Regions from separate parts of the Lachnoanaerobaculum sp. MSX33 genome, predicted to be linked through region 2. Evidence: riboswitches for the same ligand, from Rfam matches in the RefSeq annotation. Region 2 holds a riboswitch; the other holds the start of a gene.
What was found. A riboswitch is a leader RNA that binds a small molecule or an ion and turns the genes downstream of it on or off. The one in region 2 is predicted to bind thiamine pyrophosphate.
Positions count from the first base shown of each region.

Region 1 (5,081 bases), on a different contig from region 2:
TTTTATCTTTATTTATCTATTTTAAAGACATTACTAACTGCAACCGATATAAAAATTGTGATAAGCATGCTTGGTATTGTACTTCCTATCGGTGTATCAAACTTCATCAAGATTCTGTATATTATAAATCCTGTCACCCAGATAATAATATTTTTTATTGAAAACATTTTTTTATCATTACTTATTTTCAATATAAAGAAATCCGCTATTTGTATTGCAATCATCGGTGCAAACACCGACCCTATAAGATATAAAAATCCTGTAATATCATCCATAGGTAATACAATTGCTCCCAAAGTTCCTATTACGGTAACAGCTACCGCCACCCACTTTGACTTTATTTTTGAAAATATTGATTCTGTAGATACTCCTGCCGAATACACATCTAAAAATGTTGTAGTCACTGTGGAGAGTACCACTATAAAAAGTCCCATTATGCCAAGTCCGGCTTTCAGTAAAATCTTGGCTATATCCGACTCCATTGTAAATAAGGCCGCACTCATTCCTATAATGTACATCCAGATACTTACAAAGCCGTAAACAATACTGCTTGCTGCAGTTGCTTTAACAGGCTCTTTTGCCTCTTTTGTATAATCACTGATAAGAGGCAACCATGAAAGCGGCATGGCTATTGAAAGCTCCATTGCGGCACCGAAACTCATACTGTTATCTCCTTTATCGAATGCTGTCCCACCTTTAAATATTATAAAGCTTAAAATTATTGTCATTAAAAATAATGCCGACATGGCAATTACATTTAACTTACCTAAATTTTTAACCCCTATAAGTATCCACACCAAAATCAGTCCGCCGATAACAATGCACCATATAAAATGTCCTATAGGCAATATACCTTGAGTAGCTGAGGCACCGTCATAAATCATTATACCCGTCCAACCGAAAAGCTGTAAGATGTTCAATATTGCAAAGAAAATACCACCTTTTGTTCCGAAACTTATCTTTACGGTGTCCATTGCGCTTTTTTGAGTCTTTGCACCTATCATTCCGGCTAGAAAAAGTAAAATACAACCTACTATATGTCCAAGTACTATGGCAAGTAATCCTTTTAAAAATCCTAAAGATGCAAAGTATGTACCTGTTAAAATCTCTGCTATGGATACTGCGGCTCCAAACCATATCAAACCGTTTTCAAATACTGATGTCTTCTTATTCATTATCCGCCTCCTTTGCATACTCTCCGTTTATATTAAATGCATGATTTAGAGGGCCGCTCCCCTTTCCTATATCAAGCATTGCAAGTAAAGCATCTGATATATAGTTCTTTGCCCTTTCTACGGATTCTTCAAGTGTATATCCCTTTGCAAGATTTGATGCTATTGCCGATGAAAGGCTACATCCAGTACCGTGAGTATTTTTATTATCTATACGTTTTCCTAAGAACCACTTTGCTTTTTTATTCTCATACAATAAATCATTTGCATCATTTATACTGTGTCCCCCTTTTAACAATACCGCACAATGATGATTTTCATAAATTATTTTTGCCGCCTCCAACATGTCTTTTTCATCTTTAATACTTATACCGGAAAGTACTTCCGCCTCAGGTATATTCGGCGTTATCACTCTTGCAAGAGGAAAAAGTTTTTCTTTTATTGATTTTATTGCACTGTTCTCCACAAGATTTGATCCGCTTGTAGCTACCATTACAGGGTCAAGTACAATATTTTTCGCCTTATATTTTAGAAGTTCATATTCAATAGCTTCCACTATTTCCGGCGAAGATACCATGCCTATTTTTATGGCATCAGGAAAAATATCATCAAAAATCATCTCCAACTGGCTCTTTATAAATTCAGGAGCAATATTTAGAATTCCCTTTACCCCTGTAGTATTCTGTGCTGTAAGTGCCGTTATGGCACTCATTGCATATACATTGTTTGCAGTCATTGTTTTTATATCAGCCTGTATACCTGCCCCTCCGCTTGAATCACTTCCGGCTATTGTCAATACTTTTTTCATATCATGTCCCCTCGATTAATTCACTTGCCAAATTGTAAAGTTCTTTTGTCGCTTTTTTTATATCGGCGGCTCCAAATATTGCAGAGACTACTGCAACACCGTCTATACCGCTTCCTTTAAGTTTTAATATATTTTTAGAATTTATTCCGCCTATTGCCACTTTAGGTATATTTACAGCTTCACATATTGATTTTAATGTTTCATATGAGAGAATACCTACATCATTTTTTGTAGAAGTTTCAAATACCGCACCTAAACCTATATAATCTGCACCGTTTCTTTGTGCCGAGACAGCCTCATCTACCGTATGTACTGAAACTCCTATTATCATATCTTCTCCTACAATCCTGCGGACATCTTTAAGTTCCATATCATCCTGCCCTATATGTATTCCGTCGGCATTTGAAGCAATAGCCACATTAAGATTGTCATTTACAATAAATGGAATATTATACTGTTTACACAGTTGCGATATCTTTTTTGCCTCATCTATAAAGCTGTCTTCATCAAGACTTTTTTCTCTAAGCTGCACACAGGTTACACCGCTTTCAAGTGCATCTTTTATTTGCTCATATAAAGTTTTATTCTCTGTCCATGCTCTGTCTGTAACCGCATAAAGATGCATGTATTTTTTATCTAATCTCATACCTTGCTCCTTTTTCAAGTTCATCAGGAGTAAGATTATAAACCGCATCTATTAAATAATTTCTGTAGCTGCTGTTACCGTCTTTATCTGTCATACGCTTCTTTGCTATTTCTCCACATAATCCCATTGCACTTACACAGGCAAAAGCGGCTTCTAAAATGTTGTCAGGATTTGCACTTATATATGCTGCCGTCATAGCTGAAAGCTGACATCCGCTTCCGGTAATTTTACTCATTATACTGTCGCCGTTATATACACAATATGCAATTTTACCATCCGTAACTATATCAATGGCAGATGTTATAACTGTTACACAGGAGTTTTTCAATGCAAAATCCTTGGCGAACTCAACAACATTATCAAGATTTTTTTCATTGATAAAATCAACGGAATCAACACCCCTCGTATTACCTCTTCCTGCGGCAAGACATTTTATCTCTGATAAATTTCCACGTACAACGCTGAATTTTACCTTTTCAAGCAGTATTTTTGCAGTATCCGTTCTTAATTTGGATGCTCCTGCTCCCACAGGATCAAGTACTATAGGATGATTCAATTCGTTTGCCTTTTCACCTGCCGCAATCATTGAAAGAATCGTTCGTTTATTTAATGTACCTATATTTATATTAAGGCCTGAACATATTGATGTTATCTCTGCAACTTCATCCAAATCGTCAGCCATTATAGGACTTGCTCCACAAGCAAGAAGTATATTTGCACAGTCATTTACAGTCACATAATTTGTTATATTATGTACCAGAGGTGATTTTCTTTTGACATTTTCAAGCATTTCTTTTATCATATTCTCACCTCTCTACCCACAATTTTAAACAACAAATCTGAAACAACCGTCTTTTTGACATTACTTTTATTCATAAGTAACCCTCCTAAATTAAAGTTTTAACCATAAAACTTATATACTTATATTCAGGTAAATTTTTGCAATAAAAAATGAGATACAAGAACCTGTATCTCCTGAAAAGAAAGTCAAAAAACATCTCCCTACGTTGGCATTATCCAAATCAGGTAAACGGTCGAAAGTCACACTTCCCTCTCAGCCTATATATAAGCTCCCAAGTTTATATCGTTATATTTTACAAAAAGTATATCACTGCAATTAAAAATGTCAATAAAAAAAGTCAATTGCAACTCTTGAATTTGTATTCGGCTTAATTAAGCTTTCAACAATTGCCACATGCTCTTTTGATGTTGCATACTTATTAAGAGCATCCTCATCATTTACATCAAGTATCAAAACCAAATCATGAGTACTTGTAGGTAAAACATTATAAACAATATCTGCCTTGACTACTTCATCCATACTTTTGCATAAATCAAGCAGACTGCTTTTTATCTCTTCACCTATAATTTGCTTATCCACACCCTCATTAAACTTCCACATTACGATATGTCTTAACATAAATTCTCCTTTACATATATTAGTCTTTTTTTAATTTTGAAAAGAATTCACATACAGCCGTAGCGGACTTTTTATTCATTCCTTCCACCGACATAAGTTCTTCAAAACTTGCATTTTTAATGTTTTCAATTTCTTTAAAATGCTTCATAAGTGCTTTTCGCCTTACAACTCCTATTCCCTCTATATCATCAAGTATCGACTTTACCTGAGTTTTTGATCTTAGACTTCTGTGATACTCTATTGCAAATCTGTGCGCCTCATCCTGTATTCTTGTAATCAGCAAAAATCCTTGAGAATGAGTATCTATAGGAATTTCAACATTGTTGTAATACAATCCTCTGGTCCTGTGGTTATCATCCTTTACCATTCCGCATACCGGAATATTAAGTCCGAATTCCTCCAAAACCTGTAAGCAGATGTTTACCTGACCTCTTCCACCGTCCATTAGTATTATATCAGGCAGTTTATTAAATCCGGTATCCTTTTCATCAACACCGCGGTCAAATCTTCTCGTAAGTACTTCCTTCATTGAAGCATAGTCGTTTGGACCTATTACTGTTTTTATTTTGAATTTTCTGTAATCACTTTTTTTCGGCATTCCATTCTCATAAACCACCATTGAACCTACAGATTGAACACCTGAAATATTGGAAATATCATAGGCTTCCATTCTTTTTAAATTAGGCAATGATAAAATCTCTTCAATTTCATTTACAGCTCCCACACTTCTTGCTTCCTGTCTTTGAAGCTTTTCTCTGTCTTTGGTTAGAACAATTTCAGCATTTTTCTTTGCAAGTTCTACCAGCTTTTCCTTAGAGCCTTTCTTTGGAACAATTATATTTACCTTTGAACCTCTTTTAGCGGAAAGCCATTCCGAAATAAGGTTTTCATCCTTTAACTCATACTGTGACATGATTTGACTCGGTACAAAAGGTGTTCCTGCATAAAACTGCTTTATGAAGCTCTCCAGAATATCAACTTTTTCATCATCCATTGCCACTTGTATATAATGATGTTCTCTACCGACCATCTTTC
Region 1 covers NZ_AZXX01000092.1:80,159-85,239, forward strand. The annotation lists gene cytX (putative hydroxymethylpyrimidine transporter CytX) at 9-1,175, opposite strand; gene thiD (bifunctional hydroxymethylpyrimidine kinase/phosphomethylpyrimidine kinase) at 1,168-1,980, opposite strand; gene thiE (thiamine phosphate synthase) at 1,982-2,626, opposite strand; gene thiM (hydroxyethylthiazole kinase) at 2,613-3,428, opposite strand; TPP riboswitch at 3,608-3,711, opposite strand; gene HMPREF1495_RS11800 (Dabb family protein) at 3,753-4,046, opposite strand; gene uvrC (excinuclease ABC subunit UvrC) at 4,066-5,081, opposite strand, start outside.
Region 1: it holds a riboswitch for thiamine pyrophosphate, as region 2 does, so the genes downstream of both, thiM (hydroxyethylthiazole kinase) here and HMPREF1495_RS08015 (thiamine-binding protein) in region 2, are expected to answer to the same signal.

Region 2 (5,081 bases):
GGCATCAAGGGATTACAGCAATGAAAATCTTACCTTAAAAAAACATTTTGAGCATCTGAAAAGTAAATATGAAATTAAAGGTATTTACTTTTTGGATACTATGGATATTGATATTTCTTCAACTCAGATAAGGGAATTGGCCGGAGGCGGAGAAAGTATTACAAAGTATGTTCCTGAGAGTGTTTGCAGATATATAGAAGAGAATAAAATATATGTTTGATTTTAGTCGAGAAAATATAGACCTTATAAAGGCTGATTTGAAGGATAAATTGCCGAAAAAAAGATATGAGCATACTCTTGGAGTGGCTTATACATCGGCCGCTTTGGCCATGCGCTATGGAGAGGATATTGTAAAGGCGGAACTTGCAGGTATTTTGCATGATGTTGCAAAAGGAGAGAAGGTTTCAAAACTCAAAGAGGATATGAAAGGATTTGACGATCCTTATACCGATAAAACTTATGTTGCTTTGGTGGCAGATAAAGCGCCTCAAATTCTTCATGCAATATACGCACCTTACTTAGCAAGAAAAAACTACAATATTAAAGATGAAGTTATCTTGTCGGCTATAAGATGGCATACAACAGGTAAAAGAGATATGAGTATGTTGGAAAAAATTGTATTTGTTGCAGACTATATAGAACCTAACAGAAAACAATTACCGGGTCTTGATGAGATAAGAAAACTTGCATTTGAGGATATAACTAAAGCGATAGGAAGAATTGCAAAATCAACTATTGAGTATTTGAGCAGTCAGGATATGTATATAGATAAGTTTACATATGAATTGAGAGATGAAGAGGTGTAGATGGAAATAAAAGAAATTGTAAAAAAGATTTATAATATAATTGATGACAAAAAAGGCGAATATATCAAGGTTATTGATATAACAAAAGTAAGTTCCGTAGCGGATTATTTTATAATAGCCAGTGCAAATAATGTAAATCAGGTTCAGGCTATATCTGATGAGATTGATTTTATTTTAGGTAGAGAAGGAATTGTTCCGCATGCTATAGAAGGAAATAAGAATGCAACATGGATGTTGCTGGATTACAGAGATATTGTTGTTCATATTTTCCTTAGAGAAGACAGAGCTTTCTATGATCTTGACAGAATCTGGAGAGACGGAATAGAAGTGGAAATGTAAAAAAGCTGCCGAAAGGCAGCTTTTTTAAGCTCGCGATCGGACTCGAACCGACGACCTACTCATTACGAATGAGTTGCACTACCAACTGTGCTACACAAGCATATATATGAATAAAGGAAGAGTTTCACTCTTCCTTTAATGACCAATCCGGGAATCGAACCCGGGTTTGCGCCGTGAGAGGGCGCCGTCTTAGCCGCTTGACCAATTGGCCCTTTAACGGGATATATACTTTTTGATGACCAATCCGGGAATCGAACCCGGGTTTGCGCCGTGAGAGGGCGCCGTCTTAGCCGCTTGACCAATTGGCCTTATAAATCGAGGTGACAAGATTCGAACTTGCGACCTCAGCGTCCCGAACGCTGCACTCCACCAAACTGAGCCACACCTCGAGATTTAAAGCAGGGGAAGAGGGGCTCGAACCCCCATTTACGGTTTTGGAGACCGTTGCTCTACCATTGAACTATTCCCCTCTGTAAGGTACTTTGATACTATACCAGTTAAGCTCTAATCTGTCAACTAAAAGTTTTTATTTTTTATAAAAAATTTGATTGAATTTTTTTGGATTCGTATTATAATCAAAGTAAATATTTGAAGGGGTGCTAATACGGCTGAGAGAGGTTTTTACCTTAACCCATAACCTGATCCGGGTAATGCCGGCGTAGGAAAGAAAAAGACTGCCGTAGAGCAGTCTTTTTTTGGAGGTAAATATGAATGCGAGTGTAGCTATACAGACATTACCTGAAGTATATGACAATGAAGAAATAGTAAGAATTGTAGATGAGGTAATAGCATATATAAAGAGTACAGGTTTGAAATATTATGTCGGTCCTTTTGAAACAACCATTGAGGGCGAATATGACGAACTTATGGATATTGTAAAGGAATGCCAACATGTGGCGATAAGAGCAGGTGCACCGGGGGTAATGGCTTATATTAAAGTAAGCTTTAAACCTGACGGAGACTTGCTTACAATAGACAGAAAGGTGACAAAACACCATACAGATGAAAAATAAAAGAGACAGTATATACCCGATCGGATTTGGTGTTTTATTTTTGTTGATCTGGCAGATGCTTTGCAGCCTACAAATAATACCGGGATATCTTATGCCTTCACCTGTGCAGATAGTAAGTGCATTGGTAGAAGATTTTTCATTACTCATGTATCATCTTTTGTATACGCTGCTTGAAAGTATGCTTGGACTGACAGTAGGAGTGCTACTGGGACTTTTATTTGCATTGTTAATGGACAGATTTTCAAAACTTTATAAAACCTTTTATCCGATTATTATTATCAGCCAAACGATTCCTACAATAGCAATTGCACCGCTTTTGGTATTATGGTTCGGATATGATCTTTTGCCTAAAATTATACTGATAGTACTTGTGACTTTTTTCCCTATTACGATAGGTGTACTTGAAAGTTTTAAGAGTACGGACAAAGATGAGATAAACCTTTTAAAGTCTATGGGTGCAAGCGAAATTGATATTTATAAATTTATAAAGCTGCCTTCATCTATGGGAAAATTTTTTGCGGCATTGAAGATTTCAGCTTCATACTCTGTAGTAGGAGGTGTAATATCTGAATGGCTTGGTGGATTTAGAGGTCTTGGCGTATATATGACAAGGGTAAGAAAGGCATATGCCTTTGACAAGATGTTTGCAGTTATAATTATTATATCTATACTTAGTTTATTATTATTAAAGGCGGTGGATATATTACAGAAGATATCCATGCCATGGGAGGAGAAACATGAAAAAAGTAATTAAGAATTTATTTGTCGCATTAAGCGTAGGTGCTTTGGTTTTGGGAAGTACTGCCTGTGGGAGTAAAAAGAATACAGAAACCGGCAGTAAAAAGCTGACTTTGGTACTTGATTGGACGCCGAATACAAATCATACAGGATTTTATGTTGCAATGGAGAAGGGATACTATAAGGATGCAGGAATTGAACTTGAAATAGTTCAACCGCCTGAGGACGGTGCGGAAGTACTTGTTGCAAGCGGTAAGGCAAACTTTGGCGTATCCTTTCAGGATACTATGGCAGGAGCACTTTCAGGAGACAATGCGCTTCCTATAAAGGCGGTTGCAGCTATAACACAGCATAATACTTCAGGAATAATGTCAAGAAAAGATGACGGAATTACATCACCTAAGGGACTTGAAGGTAAAAATTATGCGACATGGGATATGCCTATAGAAAAAGCTATGTTAAAAAATGTAGTTGAAAAGGACGGTGGAGATTTCAGCAAGGTAAATCTTATACCCTCAACAGTTACAGATGAGGTATCTGCACTTAGCAGCAAACAGGTAGACGCTATCTGGGTATATTATGGATGGGCAGGTATTGCAGCAAATGTCAAAGGATTTGAATTTGATTATTTTGCTTTTAAAGATATAAATCCAACATTTGACTATTATACACCTGTAATTTTTACAAATGATGATATGATAAAAAATGATAAGGACACGGTTAAGAGCTTTCTTGAGGCTACAAAAAAAGGATACGAGTTTGCTGCAGGAAATCCGAAGGAGTCTGCGGAAATACTGTTAAAATATGCACCTGAGATAGATAAAAATCTTGCTATGGCATCTCAGGAGTATTTATCAGCTCAATACATCGATGAAGGTACTCCATGGGGGTATATTGATGCCGACAGATGGGGAGAATTTTATAAATGGCTAAATGAGAACAACCTTTTAGAAAACCCTATAGACGAGGGAGCGGGACTTGATAATGAATTCATCACAAAATAGTGAGGTTATTTTAGAAGTAAGAAATGTAAGCTTCGGATATGATGAAAGACAGATTATTTCAAATGTAGATATCGAACTTAAAGATAATGAGTTGGTTTCACTTCTTGGAGTAAGCGGAAGCGGAAAGAGTACATTATTCAATATAATAGCAGGACTGTTAAAGCCCGATGCAGGAAAGGTAATATATAGAGGAGAGGATATCACAGGTAAATCAGGGATTATAAGCTATTCATTTCAAAAAGACCTTTTGCTGCCTTATATGACGATAGAAGAGAATGTGGCACTTCCTCTTTTGATAAAAAAGGAAAAGAAAGCGGATGCATTGGTAAAGGCAAATGAAATGTTAAAAGAGTTTAAGCTGGATGCCTATGCAAAGAAATATCCTAAAGAACTCTCAGGAGGTATGAGGCAAAGAATTGCACTTTTAAGGACATATCTTTTTTCAAAAGATGTTTCTTTACTTGATGAGCCATTTTCCGCACTGGATGCCATTACAAAGGATGAGATGCATGACTGGTATATGAATATGAGAAGAAAATATAAAACTTCTACCATATTTATAACCCATGATGTGGACGAGGCGATACTTCTGTCGGACAGAATTTATATTCTTGGAGACGGAGGTATAAAAACGGAGATAAAAATAGAAACCTCGGTAAGAGATAATTCTTTTAAGCTTACAAAAGAGTTTTTGGACTATAAAAAGTCTGTAATAGGTTGCCTTGAAAGCGGTAATACATAAAACCGGATATAAAAACACCCCGAATATTAAGTTATCCGGGGCGTTTTCAGGTTTAATTTATCTTTTTCAATTCATAAAGATCCATAACTTCAAATGTTTCAAAGTTAGGAATAGCTGCAAATGAGCAGTCAAGATATGTTTTAGAGTCTTTTGCATTCATACTGAAAATATAATTATAACCTGCTTCAAAAAGGTAGTCAGGTGAAAGCTCACTGCTTGGACCGTATATTCCTTTTATTTTTGCATTGGTACAGGCATTTAATATATCAAGGTATGAGTTATTTACAAGAGTGGAACCTGACATAATAATTATATCAAGATCCTTAAGCACGTCCTTATGCATCATAGCATCTTCACCAAGATGGAAATAAATATTTTTCGGATAAACCTCAGTACTGTCCTTTGATATATGATAGCTTAGAATCTGTTTTTCAGGAAG
Region 2 covers NZ_AZXX01000071.1:19,237-24,317, reverse strand. The annotation lists gene nadD (nicotinate-nucleotide adenylyltransferase) at 1-220, shown strand, start outside; gene yqeK (bis(5'-nucleosyl)-tetraphosphatase (symmetrical) YqeK) at 213-806, shown strand; gene rsfS (ribosome silencing factor) at 807-1,145, shown strand; tRNA gene HMPREF1495_RS08040 (tRNA-Thr) at 1,173-1,245, opposite strand; tRNA gene HMPREF1495_RS08035 (tRNA-Glu) at 1,285-1,356, opposite strand; tRNA gene HMPREF1495_RS08030 (tRNA-Glu) at 1,382-1,453, opposite strand; tRNA gene HMPREF1495_RS08025 (tRNA-Pro) at 1,461-1,534, opposite strand; tRNA gene HMPREF1495_RS08020 (tRNA-Trp) at 1,545-1,615, opposite strand; TPP riboswitch at 1,728-1,827, shown strand; gene HMPREF1495_RS08015 (thiamine-binding protein) at 1,853-2,158, shown strand; gene HMPREF1495_RS08010 (ABC transporter permease) at 2,148-2,912, shown strand; gene HMPREF1495_RS08005 (ABC transporter substrate-binding protein) at 2,896-3,900, shown strand; gene HMPREF1495_RS08000 (ABC transporter ATP-binding protein) at 3,881-4,642, shown strand; gene HMPREF1495_RS07995 (Rossmann-like domain-containing protein) at 4,695-5,081, opposite strand, start outside.